DNA from 4 places in the Allobosea sp. 10L417 genome. Region 4 is predicted to be linked to each of the others. Evidence: riboswitches for the same ligand, from Rfam matches in the RefSeq annotation. Region 4 holds a riboswitch; each other region holds the start of a gene.
The links. Region 4 has a riboswitch for cobalamin ahead of AC1DE3_RS08025 (TonB-dependent receptor plug domain-containing protein). Riboswitches for the same ligand answer to the same signal wherever they lie in the genome.
Positions count from the first base shown of each region.

Region 1: linked by a shared signal. The riboswitch ahead of AC1DE3_RS19280 (ribonucleoside-diphosphate reductase subunit alpha) and the one ahead of AC1DE3_RS08025 (TonB-dependent receptor plug domain-containing protein) in region 4 are both predicted to bind cobalamin.
Region 2: linked by a shared signal. The riboswitch ahead of AC1DE3_RS11625 (CbtB domain-containing protein) and the one ahead of AC1DE3_RS08025 (TonB-dependent receptor plug domain-containing protein) in region 4 are both predicted to bind cobalamin.
Region 3: linked by a shared signal. The riboswitch ahead of AC1DE3_RS11910 (ABC transporter substrate-binding protein) and the one ahead of AC1DE3_RS08025 (TonB-dependent receptor plug domain-containing protein) in region 4 are both predicted to bind cobalamin.

Region 1 is NZ_JBFTJP010000008.1:54,801-59,946, reverse strand. Features, by position in the region: gene AC1DE3_RS19290 (isocitrate lyase) at 1-941, opposite strand, end outside; gene AC1DE3_RS19285 (short-chain fatty acyl-CoA regulator family protein) at 1,075-2,493, shown strand; cobalamin riboswitch at 2,624-2,825, shown strand; gene AC1DE3_RS19280 (ribonucleoside-diphosphate reductase subunit alpha) at 2,937-5,146, shown strand, end outside.
Region 2 is NZ_JBFTJP010000003.1:247,586-252,731, reverse strand. Features, by position in the region: gene cobN (cobaltochelatase subunit CobN) at 1-277, opposite strand, end outside; gene cobW (cobalamin biosynthesis protein CobW) at 287-1,342, opposite strand; gene AC1DE3_RS11635 (DUF1636 family protein) at 1,347-1,736, opposite strand; gene AC1DE3_RS11630 (CbtA family protein) at 1,776-2,519, opposite strand; gene AC1DE3_RS11625 (CbtB domain-containing protein) at 2,532-2,708, opposite strand; cobalamin riboswitch at 2,745-2,930, opposite strand; gene cobU (bifunctional adenosylcobinamide kinase/adenosylcobinamide-phosphate guanylyltransferase) at 3,078-3,590, shown strand; gene cobO (cob(I)yrinic acid a,c-diamide adenosyltransferase) at 3,590-4,198, shown strand; gene AC1DE3_RS11610 (aspartate/glutamate racemase family protein) at 4,488-5,146, opposite strand, start outside.
Region 3 is NZ_JBFTJP010000003.1:306,125-311,270, reverse strand. Features, by position in the region: gene AC1DE3_RS11925 (protein-tyrosine phosphatase family protein) at 1-61, shown strand, start outside; gene AC1DE3_RS11920 (ABC transporter ATP-binding protein) at 99-884, opposite strand; gene AC1DE3_RS11915 (FecCD family ABC transporter permease) at 881-1,924, opposite strand; gene AC1DE3_RS11910 (ABC transporter substrate-binding protein) at 1,921-2,952, opposite strand; cobalamin riboswitch at 3,226-3,435, opposite strand; gene AC1DE3_RS11905 (1-aminocyclopropane-1-carboxylate deaminase/D-cysteine desulfhydrase) at 3,470-4,474, opposite strand; gene AC1DE3_RS11900 ((R)-mandelonitrile lyase) at 4,499-4,894, opposite strand; gene AC1DE3_RS11895 (IclR family transcriptional regulator) at 5,050-5,146, opposite strand, start outside.
Region 4 is NZ_JBFTJP010000002.1:381,353-386,498, forward strand. Features, by position in the region: gene napA (periplasmic nitrate reductase subunit alpha) at 1-44, shown strand, start outside; gene AC1DE3_RS08015 (nitrate reductase cytochrome c-type subunit) at 11-514, shown strand; gene AC1DE3_RS08020 (cytochrome c3 family protein) at 527-1,240, shown strand; gene AC1DE3_RS08025 (TonB-dependent receptor plug domain-containing protein) at 1,377-3,317, opposite strand; cobalamin riboswitch at 3,441-3,640, opposite strand; gene AC1DE3_RS08030 (Orn/Lys/Arg family decarboxylase) at 3,879-5,146, shown strand, end outside.

The sequences.
Region 1 (5,146 bases), on a different contig from region 4:
TTGAGCCATTTCATATACTCCGCCGCGAGGTCGCCCGGCTGCTGGCTGACCGGGATCTTCTGGGTGAGGCCGGCGCCGAGACTGTCGGTGCGGGCGACGACGACGCCGTCGGTCACGCCGAGCTCCTCGAAGGCGAGGCGGCAGGCGCGCAGCTTCTCGATGAAGTCCTCGCGCGGCACCGTGACCTTGCCGTCCTGATGGCCGCACTGCTTGGCGTCGGAGACCTGGTTCTCGATCTGCAGGCATGAGGCCCCGGCCCTGATCAGCTCTTTCGCGAGCACATAGGTCGCATGCTCGTTGCCGAAGCCGGCATCGATATCGGCGATGATCGGCACGACATGGGTCTCGAACGCGTCGATGGCCGCGATCGCCTCGGCCTCGGCCTTGGCGTCGCCCGCCTCCCGCGCCGTCTTCAGCGCACGGAACAGGTCGTTCAGCGCGACCTCGTCGGCCTGGCGCAGCGAGACATAGATCTCCTCGATCAGGTCGGCGACCGCCGTCTTCTCATGCATGGATTGGTCCGGCAGGTGGCCGAAGCGGTTGCGCAGGCCGGCGATCATCCAGCCGGAGAGATAGACATACGCGCCCTTGGCCGTGCCGCGCAGCCGCTTGACCGACTTGATCATCTGCTGGGCGTGGAATCCCGACCAGCAGCCAAGCGATTGCGTGAATTGCGATGGGTCGGCGTCGTAGATCGCCATGTCGCGGCGAACCACGCTCGCCATGGCGCGGGCGATGTCGAGATGCGTGTCGAAGCTGTTCTGCTGCCGCAACTGCACGATGTCATCCACCGCGACGCCGCCGGGGCCGAAGCCGGAGGGATAGCGGGCGAGAAGCTCGGCCCTCAGTTCCGAATAGGTTTTGCGCGGAGCCGCCTGCGCCTTGGCGGCGGTGTTCGTCCCGCGATGTCCGGCGACTGGGTCGAAACCGATCACATCCATTGCGAAAGCCCTCTCGTTTGATAAGAATAACTCACACAATATTCGCTATTGCTGCGGCGCAAAATGACTGAAAATGTGAAATAATGCGAATGGCATAGGACGTGTTTGCGAATTTTGCGAATGGAACTTGCCTATGAAGAAGGTCTTTGCGGGCGTCCGCCTCAAGCGCCTGCGCGAAGAGCGCGGCTTGACCCAGCTTGCGCTCGCTCAGGCGCTCGAGGTGTCGCCGAGCTATCTCAACCAGATCGAGAAGAATCTGCGCCCGCTGACCGTCCAGGTGCTGCTGAAGATCAACGCGGTCTTCGGCGTCGACGTCCAGCTCTTCTCGGAAGGGGATGAGGCGCGGATGGTCGCCGACCTGCGCGAGGTCTTCGCCGATCCGGCCAATGGCGATTCCGTGAGTGTCAGCGAGATCCGCGAGGTGGTGGAGAACATGCCCGCGCTCGGCCGGGCGGTCGTCGCGCTGCATCGGCGCTACCGCAACGCGCTGGAGCGGGCCGATGCGATGGCGGGCGAACTCGGGCTCGGCAGCGGCGGCGAGGCGACCTTCCGGGCGCTGATGCCGCATGAGCAGGTGCGGGACTTCTTCTACGCGCACCACAATCATTTTTCCGAACTCGACGAAGCGGCGGAGCGCATCTTCGAAACGGCGGATTTGAAGGTCGGGCAGGTGGCGGAGGGGCTAGCCCGCCGCCTCGATCGCCGGCATGGCGTCCGTATCCAGCTCTCCAATGACATGGCGGGGCAGGCCCAGCGGCGCTATGACCCGAAGGAGCGCCGGCTTCACCTTTCGGCTCTCCTCGATCCCGGACAGCGCGCCTTCCAGATAGCCACGCAGATCGGCTTCCTGGAAATGGAGGAGGCGATAGGGCGGCTGGCCGAGGAGGCTGCGGCCGGGGCGGCGGAGGTGCACGCGCTCGCCCGCATTGGCCTCGCCAATCACTTCGCCGCGGCGCTGCTCATGCCCTATCGCACCTTCCTCGATGCAGCGGAGGCCGAGCGCTACGATATCGACCGCCTCGCCCGGCGTTTCGGCGTCGGCTTCGAATCCGTCTGCCACCGCCTGTCGTCGCTGCAGCGGCCGGGGGCGCCGGGCGTGCCGTTCTTTTTTGTCCGGGTCGACCGGGCCGGCAATATCTCCAAGCGGCAATCCGCGACCGATTTCCACTTCTCGCGGGTAGGCGGAACCTGTCCGCTCTGGAACGTCTACGAAGCCTTCGCGCAGCCCGGGCGCATTCTGACGCAGACCGCGCAGATGCCGGACGGGCGGACCTATCTCTGGATCGCCCGCACCGTGAACGACGCGGTTGGCGGCTACGGCGACATCGGCAAGACCTTCTCGATCGGGCTTGGCTGCGATATCCGCCATGCGAGCCGCCTCGTCTATTCGAAGGGCCTCGATCTGGGCGACCCGAGCGCGGCGACGCCGATCGGCGCCGGCTGCAAGGTCTGCGAACGCTCGAACTGCCCGCAGCGGGCTTTCCCGCCGATCGGCAAGCCGCTCGCCATCGACGAGCGCATGCACGGCTTCGTGCCGTACAACGCCGTGTAAGGCCTTTCATACTGGGCGTGGCGAGGCCTTGGGCTCGCGTTGCGGTATGCCTGCCGGGCCGACGGTGGCGATGATCGAAGGCGCCGAATGAAGGGCATAGCGACCTATTGACACCGGAACAGCGTTGGCCACTAGATCTGGTGGTCGATGGTCTCTCGAATCGCAAGATCGAGAGCTAAGAGGGAAGCCGGTGCGAAGCCGGCGCTGCCCCCGCAACTGTAAGCGGCGAGTTCACGTCCACGATTGAGTCACTGAGACCGCAAGGTCTTGGGAAGACGGGACGAGAGCGCTGACCCGCGAGCCAGGAGACCTGCCGCGACACCATGAACGTCCACGGGCGGGGTGTCCCGGTGGTGCGCTTGGCAGGTCGCGGCCTTGTGGTGCCGCGCGCCTTCTCGACGCAACCGCTCTGGCCTTTGCCCCCAACATTTGGGGTTGATGCCATGTCTCTTTCTCTTGAAGCCGAGCGGCCGGTTGCCGTTTCTCCGGCCGCCGATCCTGTGGTGGCCAAGGCCGCGGCTAGCGAACCCGGCTACCAGGTCATTCGCCGCAACGGCGCAGTGACGCCGTTCGACCCTTCGAAAATCTCGGTCGCGCTGACCAAGGCGTTCCTGGCGGTCGAGGGATCGAACGCCGCCGCTTCGCGTCGCATCCACGAAGCCGTCGCGGAAATGACCGACCAGGTCGTCGCCGGGCTGACCCGTCGCGCCGCGAACGGCCGCACCTTCCATATCGAGGACGTCCAGGATCAGGTGGAGCTCGCGCTGATGCGCGGCGAGCACCACAAGGTCGCTCGCGCCTATGTGCTCTATCGTGAGGAACGCGCGCGCGAGCGAGCCAAGGCGCTGTCTGAAGCGAAGCCTGCTAAGTCGGCCGCACCAGCCTTCCGAATGAAGCTGGCCGATGGCGCGATGGTGCCGCTGGATTCTGCTCGCCTCGACAAGGTGGTGCGCGAGGCCTGCGCCGGTCTCGATGGTGTCGCGGCCGAGCCGATCCTGACGGAAACCCGCCGCAACCTCTATGACGGCATTTCGCTCGACGAGCTGGCGCTGGCGCCGATCCTAGCTGCCCGCACGTTGATCGAGAGCGAGCCGAACTACGCCAAGGTCTCGGCCCGCCTGCTGCTCGACAAACTGCGCCGCGAGGCGCTCACCTTCGTCCAGGGTCATACCGAGCAGGCGACGCAGGAAGAGATGGCCGCCGGCTACGGCGACTATTTCGCGGCCTACCTCAAGACCGGCATCGAGAACGAACTGATCGATCCCGAGCTCGGCCGCTTCGACATTGTCCGTATCGCTACGGCGCTGAAGCCGGAGCGCGACCTGCAATTCGACTACCTCGGCTTCCAGACGCTTTACGACCGCTACTTCCTGCATGTCCGTGGCAACCGCTTCGAGCTGCCGCAGGCCTTCTTTATGCGCGTCGCCATGGGCCTCGCCATCCGCGAGATCGACCGGGAAGCGCGGGCGATCGAGTTCTACGACCTGCTGTCGTCCTTCGATTTCATGGCCTCGACGCCGACCCTGTTCAATTCGGGCACGCTGCGTCCGCAACTCTCCTCCTGCTTCCTGACCACGGTCGCCGACGACCTCGACGGCATCTTCAAGGCAGTGAAGGACAACGCCCTGCTCGCCAAATATTCCGGCGGGCTCGGCAATGACTGGACGCCGGTGCGGGGCTTGGGCGCCCATATCAAGGGCACCAATGGCGAGAGCCAGGGCGTCGTACCGTTCCTCAAGGTTGCCAACGATACAGCCATCGCGGTCAACCAGGGCGGCAAGCGCAAGGGCGCGGTCTGCGCCTATCTCGAGACCTGGCATGTCGATATCGAGGAGTTCCTCGACCTCCGCAAGAACACCGGCGACGACCGCCGCCGCACCCATGACATGAACACGGCGAACTGGATTCCCGACCTGTTCATGCAGCGCGTCGAGGCGGGCGGCGACTGGACGCTGTTCTCGCCCGACGAGGTGCCGGACCTGCACGATCTCTATGGCAAGCCGTTCCGGGAAGCCTACGAGACCTATGAGGCGAAGGCCGCCCGCGGCGAGCTGCGTGTCCATAAGAAGTTGAAGGCCGTCGATCTCTGGCGACGCATGCTGACCATGCTGTTCGAGACCGGCCATCCCTGGATCACCTTCAAGGACGCCTGCAATCTCCGCTCACCACAGCAACATGCCGGAGTGGTGCATTCATCCAATCTTTGCACCGAGATCACCCTCAACACCTCGGCCGACGAGGTCGCGGTCTGCAATCTCGGCTCGGTCAATCTCGCCGCCCACGTCGGCCCCGACGGGCTCGACCAGGCTCGGCTGGCGCGGACCGTGAAGACGGCGATGCGCATGCTCGACAACGTCGTCGACATCAATTTCTACACGATCCCGGAAGCGCGCCGCTCGAACCTGCGCCACCGTCCGGTTGGGCTCGGCATCATGGGCTTCCAGGACGCGCTCCAGACGCTGCGCCTGCCGACGGCGTCGGAGGAGGCCGTCGCCTTCGCCGATACGTCAATGGAGGCGATCAGCTTTCATGCGATCTCGGCCTCGGTCGATCTTGCCGCCGAGCGCGGCCGCTACCCGAGCTTCGAGGGTTCGCTCTGGTCGAAGGGCATCTTGCCGATCGACTCGCTCGACATCCTCTCGGAAGCCCGCGA
Region 2 (5,146 bases), on a different contig from region 4:
GCGGAGCGAGCCGCACCGACAGGCTCTGTCCGTCATGCTCGCCCTTGTGGCGAGGATCCACGTCTTTAACACGACCTTCGATAGGGGAAGGCGTGGATGGTCGGGACAAGCCCGACCATGACGAGGGCGGTTCCGCGTCGACGCGGGCCGCCACCGCCAGCGCGGAGAGGTCGCTGTCGGTGAAGGAGAGCATGAGCACGTCTCCCGGCGGCAAGGCGAGATCGACGGCGTCCTCGCCGTCGTCGAGCCTGATCTCGCTGGTCGGGAGAAGATGCATCGGTCCGGTTTACGCCCCCGCGAGAGCCGCTTCCACGGCCGTGAGGTCGAAGCCCTTGAGGCCGATCACGGTGAGGCGCCCGTCGCGCGGCTCGCTCGCGCCCCAGGGGCGGTCGAAATGATGCCCGACGCGCCGGCCCACGCCCTGCACGACGAGGCGCATCGGCTTGCCCGGCACGGCGCTGAAGCCCTTCAGCCGCAGCACGCCCTCGGCTTCGGCGGCCTTGGCGACACGCGCCGTCAGCTCCTCCGGTGAAAGCCCCGCCGGCAGCGGCACGGCGACCGAGTCGAAATCGTCATGGTCGTGATCATGCTCGCCCTCGCCATGATGCGAGGGGCGGGCGGCGAGATCGCTTTCGGCCGCGGCACCCAAGCCCACGATCAGCGCCGGCTCGACCTTGCCATGGGCGGTCTCGACGATTTTGATCGCCTTGGGCAGGTGCTCGGCGATCTCGGCCTTGACCCGTGCGCGGCCGGCCTCGTCGACGAGGTCGCTCTTGTTGAGCAGGATAAGGTCGGCGCAGAGGATCTGGTCCTCGAATACCTCCTCCAGAGGGTTGTCGTGCTCGACGGAGACATCGGCCGCCTTCTGCGCCGCGAGCGCCTCGGGATCATCGGCGAACTGGCCATCGGCCACGGCCGGTCCGTCGACCACGGCGATGACGCCGTCGACGGTGACGCGGGCGCGGATTGCAGGCCAGTTGAAGGCCTGCACCAGCGGCTTCGGCAAGGCGAGGCCGGAGGTCTCGATCAGGATATGCTCGGGCGGGTTCGGCCGGTTCAGGAGCTTCTCCAGCGCCGGCACGAAATCATCGGCGACGGTGCAGCAGATGCAGCCATTCGGCAGCTCGACCACGTCCTCGTCGCTGCAGCCGGCGATGCCGCAGCCCTTCAGGAACTCGCCGTCGAAGCCGAGATCGCCGAACTCGTTGACGAGCACGGCGAGCTTCTTGCCCTGCGCATTCTCGAGGAGATGGCGCACCAGCGTCGTCTTACCGGCGCCGAGGAAGCCGGTGATGATCGTGCAGGGCGTCTTGCCCAGGTTCGTGGTTTGCGGAGCGTTCATGATGTCATCCTTGCTGGCGCGCCGGCAAAGGCGGCACGCGTGCGACCACGCCCTTGCGGAAGGACTGCGGCCGCTCTTTCCAGGGAACGATGCCGTTGGCGCTGGCGGCATAGGCCTCCGCCGCGCCGACGATCTCGTCGAGATGGGTGTCGGTGTCGAGGTCGCCGATCAGATAGGTCCATTTGCCATCGGCGCTGAGCGCGATGGTGCAGGGCCGCTTGCAGACGGCGAGGCATTCGACAGGCAGCACCGGGATGGTGCTGCCCTTTGCTGCGAGCTGAGCGGTGAGACGCTCCGCGAGCGCCAGCCCCGGCTGGTCGTAACCCTCCGGGAGATCGGCGCGCGCCCGCCTGCAGGCGGTGCAGACATGGATAGTGAGGTCGCCCTCGGACATGACTTGCCTTTCGCGCGGAGCCCGGAGGCTCCGCTGCCTTCAGCGCGCGAGCGCGGCGCGCCGGCTGGCCCAGGGCCAGAGCACGCCGACCATGAAGGCGGTGGCGAGCCAGAGCGCAGCCTGGATGCCGAGTGACAGAGCCGCGAAATGCGCCGCAACCTCGGCCGGCACCTTGCTCTCCGGCGCAGCCGGATGCGGGGCGCCGATCACATGCGGGAGCAGGATCACGACGACGGCCAGCAGCTTGAGCCAGGGCTGCTCGAAGCGCAGGAACAGGAAGAGCCCAAGCGCCGTGGCGATAGCGGTGACCAGCCACCAGAACTGCCGCTGCTCCAGCGCTGCGGAAGCCGCGCCCGGCAATTCCGGCGCGAGCCCCATCGCGGGGGCGAGCCCGAGCGCCAGGAAGCCGCAGGCGCCCCAGACCAGGGCGCTACGTTGGTCGATCGTATCGCCGGCCGCGATCATTCCCGCGAGCAGCAGCGCGGCGAAGCCGATTGCGGTCGCGATCGTCACTGCGCTGGTGAAGAGCGTGCGCTGGAGGCCGTCCTGCGGCTTCCATTCGGCATGGTCGTGGCCGGGCGCATCGCCAGCGGGGCCATGCGCGAGGATGATCTTCGCCTCGCCGTCGAAGGCGGCGAGCGTCGGCGCCTGCAGGCGCAACGCCGCCTCATAGGTCTCGGCCTTGAGGATCAGCGGGGTGGTGGTGACATGCTGGAGGGCGGCGACGATCAGCCCAGCCAGAAGCCCGGCCAGAATGCTGACCGTGAGAACACGCGTAACCATGGATGCTTTCCCTCAGTGGCAGGGGAAGGCGAGACCGTGGCGGGTATCGTGCCCGGCGTTGTGAACGTTCGTCGAGGCCGCGAAGCCGGTCGTGTAGATCAGCGCGACGCCGATCACGAGCGCGGCGGCGGCTGCCTTGACGCGTTCCGAGACGCTGAGTTGAGTGGTGGAAACCGAAGCGGTGTTCATGGGGCTCTCCGTGGCCGCCCCGCCGGCAGCCGGTTGGATCGTTGCGGGTCGACGGCAGGTCTCCTGGCTCGCGGGTCTGATGTTCCCCACCGCCTTCCCGGAGCGAGCGCTCCAGTGGCCGATGGCGGGAAACACCCGCTTACAGTTGCGGGGGCAGCCGCGGTATCTCACCGCGTTCCCTTTTCACCTCCTTGCGGAGGCACCGTCATGGACCATCATTAGCTATCGGCGTGCCGCTGTGCAATGCAGTGCGCCGTGGCAGAAACGTCATTCTCGGGCTTGACCCGAGAATCTCGTACAGGAAGAGGCTCGCCCTTTCGGATGGAGATGCTCGGGTCGAGCCCGAGCATGACGGCATAGGACTTTTCGATGGAATTGCCCCACCTCACCCTCGTCCTCGGCGGCGCCCGCTCCGGCAAGAGCCGCCATGCCGAGGCGCTGATCGAGGCTTGCCCGGCCCCCTGGAGCTACATCGCCACCGCCCAGGCCTATGACGACGAGATGCGCGAGCGCATCGCCGAGCATCGCGCACGCCGCCCGGAGGGCTGGCAGACCGTCGATGCGCCGCTCGATCTCGCCGAGGCCATCGCCGTCCGTCCGGCCGGCCGGCCCATCCTTGTCGATTGCCTGACGCTCTGGCTGACCAACCTCATCCTCGCCGAGCGCGATACGGCCGCGGCGCGCCAGGCCCTGATCGCCGCCTGCGAAAGCGTCTCCGCGCCGCTCGTGCTGGTCGGCAACGAGGTCGGCCTCGGCATCGTCCCGGAGAATGCGCTCGCCCGCCGCTTCCGCGACGAGGCCGGGCGGCTGCATCAGGCGCTTGCGGCGCGCGCCGGCCGCGTGGTCTTCATGGTCGCCGGATTGCCGATGCGAGTGAAATGATGACCGACACCGAAGACACCGCCCGCCACAAGGCCAAGATGGAGAAGCGCAAGGCGGTGCAGGACGCCGAGGTCGCTTCCAAGACCGTCGAGAAGGGCCTTCTCATCGTCAACACCGGCCCCGGCAAGGGCAAGTCAACGGCGGCCTTCGGCCTGATCTTGCGCGCGCTCGGACATGGCTGGCGCATCGGCGTGGTGCAATTCATCAAGGGCGCCTGGTCGACCGGCGAGCGCAAGGCGCTGGAAACCTTCGGCGATCAGGTCGCCTGGCACAGCATGGGCGAGGGCTTCACCTGGGAAACGCAGGACAAGGCCCGTGACATCGCTGCCGCCGAGCGCGCCTTCGCGAAGGCGAGGGAGCTGATGGCCGACCCCGAAATCCGGCTCCTGGTGCTCGATGAGCTCAACATCGCCCTGCGCTACGACTATCTGCCGCTCGCCGACGTCGTGTCGACGCTGGTCGCTCGCCGCCCAGACCTGCACGTCGTCGTCACCGGCCGCAACGCCAAGCCGGAGTTGATCGAGGCGGCCGACCTCGTCACCGAGATGACGTTGGTGAAGCACCACTTCGCCGCCGGCGTGAAGGCGCAGCAGGGCATCGAGTTTTAGTCACTCGGCCCATCTCGCGCGCCGATTGGCCCATGGCAGCGGAGGGCCGGGACACGGCGCGGGGTGGCGCAAGCTACCGCGGAGCCTGGATGCCGAGGCTGCGGCACATCTCCGCCTCCCGGTCCCGCACGAAACTTGCGTAGTCCCGCAGATGGACGCCATCGCTGAAGGCCGAGCGCGACCCCCGCATCTCCGCTGCAGTCTCGCGCCTAGGGACATGCCTAGTCCCGCCTTGCGAGCACTTCAATCAATAGCGAGACCAAAAGCCAGCGGCGCTCCTCGTCAAACCTTAGCGGAAGCGCGGCGGCGCGATCGCATGCCCGAACCATTCAACGAACCCGATGACGTCGAAGACCGGCCGCCCGGTGGCAGCAGCGACCGCCGCCGAATGCGGCGGAAGATTCGTGCATTCGCAGAGGATCGCGCCGACATTCGGATGGCGGCGGACCAGCGCGCGGGCGGCTGTCACGACTTCTTCCTCGAGCTTTGCGACGTCGGACACGCCGCCGCGATTGCCATAGACCTGGCGGAACAGGCTGTCCGGAGGCAGCCCCTCGATGGGAGTGTCGGGACGCACCCCGACGGCGGCCAGATGGCGCGCCGTCAACGCCTCCGCGGCGAAGGTGAGGATGCCGACTTGCTGGCCGGCGGGCAGCATGGCCTCGATCAACGGTGCCTGCAGCAGGCTGCTCGTGGCCACGGGAACCGGGAGTGCGGCGGCCAGCTCTCGCTGCAGCAGCGCCAGAAAACCGCAGCTGGTAGCAATGCCGCGCACCCCGCAAGCGACGAGATCGAGGGCGGCGGCGATGAAGGGCTCGAGGAATTCTTCCGGGCGACCATGGACGATGGCCGCGGGATCGGCGCCGCGGACGACCCGGAACTGGACCGGGAAAGGCCAGGTGCGGCCGTTGCCGATATCGCCCGGCAGGCGTTGAAAATGGGTGTCGA
Region 3 (5,146 bases), on a different contig from region 4:
GCTGGTCGCGCGCTACGCCGAAGAGGCTGTGCATCCCGGAGACAAGACCTCCGGCTCGTGAGCGGGGTGCAAGACCTGCGGCACATTGGTGCCGGCCGTCACGCGCCCGCTTCGTCACGCTCCAGATCGACCAGATACTCGATATGGCGGCGTCCGGCGGTGCCCGGCCGGATCGCCACGGCGACACCGAAGACTTCGCGGATCGTCTCCTCCGTCAGCACAGATTCCGGAGCGCCCGCAACCAGCAGGCGCCCGTGATGCAGCAGCGCGATCTCGTCGCAGAACAGCGCGGCGAGGTTGAGATCGTGCAGCGCGACGATGCAGGTGATGCCGAGCCGCCGGATCAGCGTCAGAATAGAGAGTTGGTGCTGGATGTCGAGATGGTTGGTCGGCTCGTCGAGGATGAGCTCGCTCGGCTCCTGCGCCAGCGCCCGGGCGATGTGGACGCGCTGGCGCTCCCCGCCCGATAGCGTGTGCCAGAGCTGCTCGTGCCTCTCGGCGAGCCCGACGCGGGCGAGCGCCGCGTTGACGGCGGCCTCGTCCGCAGCGGCCCAGGAGGCGAGCGCGGCGCGATGCGGCGTGCGGCCGAGGCGCACGACGTCGCAGACCGAGAGCTGGACCTCGGTCGTCGCCTGCTGCTCGACGAAGGCAAGCCGGCGCGCCAGTTCGCGGCGTGGCACGGCGGCGATGTCGCGCGCGTCGAGCGTCACGACGCCGCTCGCCACGTTGCGCAATCGGCAGAGCAGCCGGAGCAGGCTCGATTTGCCCGAGCCGTTGGGGCCGATCAAGCCGAGGATGCGGCCGGGAGCGGCATGAAGCGTCACGCCGTCGACGATCATCCGTCCGGCTGCGCCCCAGCGCACATCTTGGGTCGCGAGCGTCATGCGGGCTTCCGGGCGCGGTAGAGGATCAGCGCGAAGGCCGGTGCGCCGAACAACGCGGTGACCACGCCGATCGGCAGGATCTGCTGCGGCACCAGCACGCGCGAGAGGATATCGGCGAGGATCATGAAGATCGCGCCGATGACGAGGCTGGCCGGCAGCAGCCGGGCATGGCCCGAGCCGACGAGGAAGCGCGCGGCATGGGGGATGACGAGGCCGACGAAGCCGATCGTGCCGACGATGCTGACCATCGCGGCGGTCATCACGGCGGTCGTTGCGAACAGGACGATCCTCACGCGCATTACCGCCACGCCCAGTGAGGCGGCGGCGTCGGCGCCGAACGCGAAGGCATCGAGCGCCTTGGCGTGCAGCATGCAGATGCCGAAGCCGATCAGCGCAACCGGGGTCGCGATCCACAGATCCGGCCAGCGCACCCCGCCGAAATTGCCCAGCAGCCAGAACATCACGCCGCGCGCCTGCTCGGCGCTGGCGAGCGTCGTCACGATGGTTGCGGTCGCGGCGTTGAAAAGCTGCGAGGCGGCGACGCCGGCCAGGATGACGCGGTCGCTCGCGCCGCCGGCCCCCGCCGCTAGCAGCGCGACGACGGCAAGCGCCGCGCAGGCGCCGATGAAGGCGCCGGTCGACAGGCTGACCGCCATGCCGCCGATGCCGACCCCGAGGATCAGCACCGCGACGGCGCCGGTGGAGGCGCCGGCCGAGATGCCGAGGATATAGGGCTCGGCCAGCGGGTTGCGCAGCAGCGCCTGCAGGATCACGCCGGAAAGCGCCAGCGCCCCGCCGCATAGCCCCGCCATCAGCGCCCGGCTCAGGCGGTAGTCGAAGATGACGCCCTGCTGGATCGCGCCGACCGGCAGGCCGAGATCGAACAATCCGTTGCCGAGCGCCTTGAGCGCGACATCGAACGGGATCGCCATCTCGCCGATCGTCACCGCCAGCGCCACCGAGACGGTAAGCGCCACCAGCGAGAGGAGCGCGATGCCGATCCGCGCCGGCCAATTCGGGCCGTGGGCGGCGTGGCTCAAGGGGTGAGGCCGAAGCTGGCGATCGCCTTGGCGAGCGTCTCGATCCCATCGACCGTGTCGAGCCCCGCGCGGGTCGCGCCCACGTCGATGATCACGACGCGGTTGTTCGTCACCGCGTCGAGCTTGCTGGCAACGGGGTCGGTCTTCAGGAATGCGAGCTTCTTTTCGATGTCATCAGCCGGGAAGCGGCGGCGGTCCATCTTCACGGTGACGATTACGGCCGGGTTGGCGGCGGCGATGCTCTCCCAGCCGACCAGCGGCCATTCCTCATTGGTGGTGATGATGTTGCGCGCCCCGAGCTTGGACAGGATATAGGCGGGCACGCCGTTCCTACCGGCCATGAAGCCGTCGCCCTTGATGTCCTTGCTGGAGAACCAGACGACGACGGGCACATCCTGCGCTTTCAGCTTCGCGACGGACTCGACCGCCTTGTCCTCGCGCGCCTTCAGTTCGGCGACAAGCTTCTCTGCGCGGTCGGAAACATCGAAGATCTGCCCGAACTCGCGGATGTTGCGATAGACCAGCTCCATCGAGAACATCTGCGTGCGCACGCCGTCACCCGGGCCTGAATTGTCCTTGCCGACGCAATCGGTCGGCGAGACATAGGTCGGCACCTTCACCTTGTGGAACTGGTCGCGCTTGCCGACGATGCCGTTCGGCCCGACATGCCATTCGAACATCGCGGTGACGAGATCGGGCTCCTGCCCGACCACCGCCTCGAAGCTCGGATCATTGTCGGCGAGGCGCTTCACCTTGGCGTTGACGGCCTCATAGGGCTTGGCCACCGGCGAGAACCAGACGGCGGTGCCGACCACCCGGTCTCCGAGGCCGAGCGCGTAGAGAATCTCTGTCTGGGTCTGGCCGATCGCGACCACGCGCTTGGGCGGTGCGTTGAAGGTGATGGTCTCCCGGCAATTCTCCAGCGTCAGCGGGTATTGCGTCGGCGCTGCGGCGACCGGCGCGGCGAACAGGACAAGGCCGGCTGCGGCGGCGAAAAGGGTGGGCAGCAGCGAAAAGGCGGGACGCATGGGGGCAACCGGGCTGACGCGGGCACCGCGTCGGCGAAACCGGGCGGTTTCGGCGCGATGTTCACAAGATGTAACAATGTTGCATTTCTCATAGGTCGCACGACGTGGACGCGTCAAGCGTGTCGCGGCCCTTGCGGCGGCCCGGCCGAAGATCATGGACATGGAATTCATCGCTCCCCGAGATGAGGCGGGGGAGCTTCGATGGATACGGCCGGAAGGCGCAGCTCTGGAGCCGGCCGCCGACGCGCACCCCTCCGGAACACCCCGCCCGAAAGACGCCTTGCGATCGCGGCAGGTCTCCTGGCTCACGGGTCGACGCCTGATCCGCCCGGCCTTCCCGGCGCAGGGCGCCAGTGGACGATGGACGGAGGGCTCGCCGCTTACAGTTGCGGGGGCAGCCTCGGCATTGGCGCGGGAAGCGCCTCACCGAATTCCCTCTTAGCTCCGGGCGTGACCCGGAGAACCTCGATCGAGCGGCACCATAGAGCGGCGCCGAAGCCCGTCAAGCGATACGACGTTAGGTCAGCGTCCGGAACAGGCTGAATTGCGAGAAGAGCGCGGCGGTGCCGCCGGTATGGAGCACGCAAGCGGGCTCGCCGCCGGCAATCCCTCCATCGGCAACCCGCTCGAGGAAGCAGGCGCAGGTCTTCGCGGTGTAGACATGTTCGATCAGGATGCCCTCGGTGCGCGCGAAGCTCAGGATGGCCGCTTCCGAGGCCGGAGTCGGGGCGCCCCAGCCGTCGCCGAGATAGCCCATGTGATAATGCAGGGGCGCGGCCTCCAGCGAGTCGACGTCGAGCCCCGTCCGCTCCCGCAGGCCCTCGTAGATCGCCCGGACACGCCCCGCCAGCTCCGTCAGCGCATACTCGACGCTGACGAGATGGATGCGGAAGGGGTGCCCCAGCAGGGCGTTGCCGAAGAGGAAGCCAGCCTCGGTCGGCCCCATCGAGCCGGCAAGAAAGACATGCTTGATCGGGGCTTCTTCACCTTGCGACTGCTCATGCAGCTCGAAGGCGGCCCGAACATAACCCATCGCGCCCAGCACGGGATCGCCGACGATGTAGGGCGTCCGGCCCTGCCGGGCGAGTTCTGCGGCGGCCGCTGCAAGCGCCGCGTTGCGCTGGCTTTCATCGACCGGTCCGAGGAAGCGCAACTCCGCGCCGAACAGCCGGTTGAGGAAGGAGGCCTGGCGGTTCTCCTGCGTGTCGGCCGCATTGTGCAGGACGAGGCAGTCGAGCCCGACGAGCGAAGCCGCCGCGGCCGTCAGACGGCAGAGATTGGAGCTGGCGCCGCCGCCTACTAGGAGGATATCGGCCTTCTGCCGCAGCGCGTCCCCCAGCCAGTATTCAAGGCTCCGCAGCTTGTTGCCGCCGAGCGCGATTGGCATCAGATCATCGCGCTTGGCGTAGATGCCGGGCCGCGCGAGCTTCTCCTCGAAACGGTGCAGCCGCTGAAGCGGCGTCGGAGTGTCGAGCAGAACGTGGCGGGCCTCGCGCAGGAGGCTGGAGAGCTCAGGCTTCATCGTTTCGCCCCACTATGCCGGCCATCAGCCGCCATACTGGTCGTCGGAGACCTGCTCCAGCCACTCCACGACCTTGCCGTTCTCGGCTTCCTGAACGGCGATATGGGTCATCCCGGTCGAAGGCGCCGCGCCGTGCCAGTGCTTTTCGCCGGGCGGGAACCAGACAACGTCGCCGGGCCGGATCTCCTCGATCGGACCGCCCCAGCGCTGCACCCGGCCGACCCCGCTGACGACGATCAGCGTCTGGCCGAGGGGATGCGTATGCCAGGCCGTCCGCGCCCCCGGCTCGAAGGTGACGCTCGCGCCCTGCACGCGCTCCGGCGCATGCGGATTGAAGAGCGGGTCGATCCGGACCGATCCGGTGAACCAGTCGGCCGGTCCTTTTCCGGATGGGCGCGAGCCCGCGCGCATGATCTCCATGACGATCTCCTGATGGTTTGAACTGCGGCGACCGGGAATCGGTGCTGTCGACAGCCACGCGAAGCCCATTGTTTCGGCAGGAGGGGATCACCCGAAGACTGCGACCGTCAAGGCCTCTCGCGCTGGTCGCAACGGCGTTCTCGATTGGGACTTTCTCAGAGCGAGAGCTGCGAACCCGCCTCCCGGCAGGAGGCCTTGAGCGCGAGCAGGATCGCCGCTTCATCGGTCGCGATGCCGTGCCGCTGCAGGCAG
Region 4 (5,146 bases):
ATTTCAAGAAATGCGCGGTCAAGATCGTACCGGTCTCGGGCTGATGCGCTCGCGGACCTTCCTCGGGGCCGCCATGGCGGCGGGCCTCGTCCTCGCCTTCGGCGCCGCCTTCTCGCAGGAGGGGGCGCCGGTGAAGATCGTGCCGCGGCTGACTGGAACGGCCGACCCGATGGCGCTCGAACGGGTGCCGGCGCTGGGCCGGCCGATCGTCGACGACGTCAGGCGCATGCGGAACTATCCGGAGCAGCCGCCGGTGATCCCGCATTCGATCGACGGCTACCAGCTTACTCTCAACACCAACCGCTGCATGGACTGCCACAAGCGTGAGTTCACCGAGGGCTCGGGCGCGCCGATGATCAGCATCACCCATTTCCAGGATCGCGACGGGCAGGTGCTCTCCGACGTGACGCCGCGGCGCTATTTCTGCACCGCTTGCCATGTCCAGCAGACCGATGTCGCGCCGCTCGTCCAGAACCGGTTCCAGGACGCCAAAGACGTCGGCCGGAAGCCTTAGGCGGGACGGATCATGGCCAGACTCAAATCCTTCTGTCTCTGGTGCTGGAGCGTCGTCGTGCGCTTCTGGCGCATCATCAGCCGGCCGAGCGCCTATCTGCCGCTCGGCTTCCTGACCCTCGGCGGCTTTGTCGGGGGCGTGCTCTTCTGGGGTGGCTTCAACACCGCGCTGGAGATCACCAACACCGAGAAGTTCTGCACCTCCTGCCACGAGATGCGCGACAACGTCTATCAGGAGCTGCAATCGACGGTGCATTTCTCGAACCGCTCGGGCGTGCGCGCGACCTGCCCGGACTGCCATGTGCCGCATAACTGGACGGACAAGATCGCCCGCAAGATGCAGGCCTCCAAGGAGGTCTGGGGCAAGATCTTCGGCACGATCTCGACGCGCGAGAAGTTCCTCAATCACCGGCTCGAGCTCGCCAAGCACGAATGGGCGCGGCTCAAGGCGAACGACTCGCTCGAATGCCGCAACTGCCATTCCTCGGTCGCGATGGACTTCACCAAACAGACGCGCCGTGCGGCCGAGATCCACAGCCGCTTCCTGGTGACCGGCGAGAAGACCTGCATCGACTGCCACAAGGGCATCGCCCATCTGCTGCCGGACATGACCGGCATCGAGCCGGGCTGGAAGGACGCGCCCGAGCTGCAGGGCAAGGGCAGCGCCTCCTGGCACGGGCCTGAATGGGCCGTGCGGACCTATCTGGCGGAGATGGAGAAGCGCTGAATCGACCGGCGCATTCGCGGCAGCCCGCGCCGGGCGTGGCGGTCGCGCGTGTCATCGTCCGGCGCAACGCCGATTGCCATGGCGGCGGAGGCCGTCATGGCAACGCCACGAAAATCGCGCGGGGCGCGGGGCGCGCTCAGCCGCCGATGGCCACCTTGATGCCGCCGAAGGCACCGAGGCCCGGAAACAGGAAGCCGACGGGGTTCTCCCAGCGCTTATCGAAGAGATTGTCGATGCGGCCGAACACGGTGACCTTGTCGGTCGCCTTGTATTCGGCCGCGAGATTGACCAGCGTCGCGCCCTTCGCGTTCATTCGGGCGACCGAGAAGTCGCGATTGCCGTCCACCCAGGAGCCGACGTAGAGCAGCGTCGCCGAGAGCGTGAGCTTGTCGGTCGGCGTCCATGTCGCGGTTGCGCTCGCCTTGTGTCGCGGCCGGCGCAGCAGCTCCTGTCGCGCGATCTCGTCCTTGGCGAGGGTGAAGGTGTAGTCGGCGCGGATGCGGAATTGCGGCGAAATCTCCAGCGCGGCGAAGGCCTCGACGCCCTTGGTTCTGGCCTTTCCGACATTCGCATAGGAATCGAAGGTGGCGTTGGTGACGATCAGGTTGTCGATGTCGTTCTGGAACCACGTCGCACCGAACTGCAGCTTCCGGTCGAAAAGCGGCTGCTCGAAGCCGGCATCCCAGCCGCGGCTTTCTTCCGGATTCAGGTTCGGATTGCCATGGAAATTGAACCCGGGGCGATAGTCGACGAAGAGCTCGTTGAGCGTCGGCGCCTTGAAACCGGTGCCGTAGCTCGCCTTCAGCTTGGTCTCGGTGCCGGGGATGATCAGCGCCGGGGCGATGCGGTAGGTGGTGTGGCCGCCATAGCTGTCGTCGTCGTCGCGTCGGATATTGGCCACCAGAAAGAAGCGGTCCTGGATATTGCCCTGATATTCGAGGAAGCCAGCCTTGTTGCCGTTGGAGGCGACGAGGCCCGTATCCAGGCGCTCGCGCTCGTATTGCAGGCCCATGAGCAGGTTGTGGCCCTTGGCGATCTCGAAATTGCCGCGCCAGTCGAGCTTGGTGCGCTCGCCCAGATTCTCGTTGGGCAGGCCGAGGATGCCGGTCGTTCCGTTCGCCGTCCGCGTTGCCCGGTCCTGGTTGGTGTAGGAGACGCCGAAGGTGTTGACGAAGCGCCCGCCGAACGGGTCCCAGACGACCTCGCCGCGGGTGAAGGCCTGGGCGTAGTTCTGCAGCGAGCGATAGGGCGCAGGCCGGCTCGGGAAGCCGGTGTCGCTGGTGAAACGCAGCTGCCCGTCTTGATAGCGGCCGATCCAGTTGAGTGTCAGCGTGTCGCTGAGCGCAACGCCGACGCGGCCTGAATAGTTGTAATTGTCGAAGGCATTGGGGTTGATGCGCCGGCCCGGCGGGACAAGGTTCGGTGGCGTCACATCGGTCGCGTCCGAGCGGAAGTGGGCGGCGTTGAAGGCGTAGTTGAAGCGGTCGTCGCCGCCGCTGAAGCCCGCAGACTGGTTGAATGTGCCGTGAGAGCCGGCCTCGACGCGTGCCGTTGCCTTTGGTGGACCCTCGCCGCGCTTCGTCGTGATCGAGATCACGCCGCCGAGCGCGTTGGCCCCATAGAGGCCGCTCTGCGGGCCGCGCAGCACCTCGATGCGCTCGATATCGTCCGTCAGCATCGAGCCGAAATCGAAGGAGCGATTGGGAGTCGCGGGGTCGTTGGCCTCGATTCCGTCGATGAGCACCTTGACGTGGTTCGAGTTGGTGCCGCGCATGAAGACCGAGGTCTGCCCGCCCGGCCCGCCGGTCTGCACGATGTTCATGCCGGGCACCGTCGCGAGCGCCTGCGGCAGGGTGCGGCGCTGCTGCTGCTCGATCTCCTTCGCAGTGATGACGGTGACGGAGCTCGCGATCTCGCGCGCCGGGGTCGGCGTCCCCGTGGCGCTGACCACGATCTCGTCGAGCGCGACCGGGCCGGCGTCGCTTTGCGCCAGGGCAGGGGCAGAGCAGGCGAGGGCGAGAAGGGAGGCGGAAAGCAGCAGGCGGCCGCGTCCTGCGGCTGGAGAGAAGACGTTCACGATGGAGACCTCGGGCGGTTGACGTCAGTGGCACGTCACCGCGAACGCGATCTCCCATCGGCCGCGCGGGAGGCGGCAAACAGTCTAATCAGCGATCGGCGCACCCCGTCCGAACGTGTTCGCGTGTGACCACGGTTGACGGCAGGTCTCCTGGCTCGCGGGTCGGTGCCTTCACGCCGCCTTCCCAGGTCCGAGGTCCCAGTGGCGTCTGGCGAAAGGCTCGCCGCTTACAGTTGCGGGGGCAGCCGCGGCATGGGGCAGAAATTCGCCCGCACCGCGTTCCCTTTTGATCCCGTGAAGGAACCGTCGCGGCGACGATTAGGGCGGAAATGCGGCCGCGTCAAACCGGCTTGGCGCTGCAGCGACAGCAGACCACCATCTGCTACAGTCCCCGGCGAGACGGGATCGGGCCAGCCGACGTTCCGGCCGGGGCTGCGCATCTTTGGCCTGAATTCCGGGGAAAGATGGGGCACCGGGACCTCGCTGATGCAGTTGCATCGTTGGTCGCCGGATTGTCGCAAGACTCACTCAGTGTCGTAAGTTCACGCCAGCGGAGACGGCATGGATTATTTCAGGCGCTTCACCTTTCTGTTCGCGACGCCGAATTTCGATGCCGAGGATCTCGAAGGGATCCGCTTCAACCAAATCATCGAGGAGATCGAGCGCTCGGGCTTCGAGGTCGTCAAGGCGCGCAAGCTCGAAGATGCCGAGATCGCGGTCCAGACCGATGCCGCCATCGGCTGCATGGTGGTCGACTGGGGCAAGAAGGGTCTTGAGGGCAAGACTGCCGCGCTGATCAATCTGATGCGCCGGCGCGGCCTCGATTTTCCGATCATCCTGCTCATCCGCCGCAAGCGCTTCGAGGACGTACCGGTCGAGGTGCTCGATTTCATCGACGGCTATATCTTCCTCTCGGAGGAGACCCCGCCCTTCATCGCCAAGAGCCTGATCAGCCGTCTCAAGCAATATGCCGAGACGCTGAAGACGCCGTTCTTCGGCGCGCTCGTCGATTATGCCGAGGAAGGCAACCATCTCTGGACCTGCCCGGGACACAATGGCGGCGTCTTCTACAGCCGTAGCCCGATCGGACGCGTCTTCATGGAGCATCTCGGCGAGGCTGTGTTCCGCGACGACCTCGACAATTCCGTGCTCGATCTCGGCGACCTGCTGACCCATGAGGGGCCGGCCCTGAAGGCGCAGAAGGAAGCGGCGCAAATTTTCGGGGCGGAGAAGACCTATTTCGTCCTGAACGGCACCTCGACCTCCAACAAGGTCGCGCTCGCCGCGCTGGTTTCGGACGGCGACCTCGTGCTGTTCGACCGGAACAACCACAAGGCGGCTCATCACGGCGCGCTGCTGATCGCCGGGGGCATTCCGGTCTATATCCCGACCGCGCGCAACGCCTGGGGGCTGATCGGCCCGATGCTCTGGGAGAGCTTCGACGAGGAGGCGCTGCGCGAGCGCATCCGCACCAATCCGCTTATCAAGGACCCGGACGCCTGGAGGAAGCCGCGCCCGTTCCGGGTCGCAGTGGTGGAACAGTGCACCTATGACGGCACGATCCACAGCGCGCAGATGATCCTCGACCGGATCGGCCACCTCTGCGACTACATCCTCTTCGACGAAGCCTGGGCCGGCTTCATGAAGTTCCATCCGCTCTATGCGGGCCGCTTCGCCATGGGCCTCTCCGGCCTCGGCCCGGAGTCCCCCGGCATCATCGCGACCCAGTCGACGCACAAGCAGCTCGCGAGCTTCAGCCAGGCGTCCCAGATCCACATGAAGGATCGGCATATCAGGGGCCAGAAGCGGCGCGTCGAGCACCGGCGCTT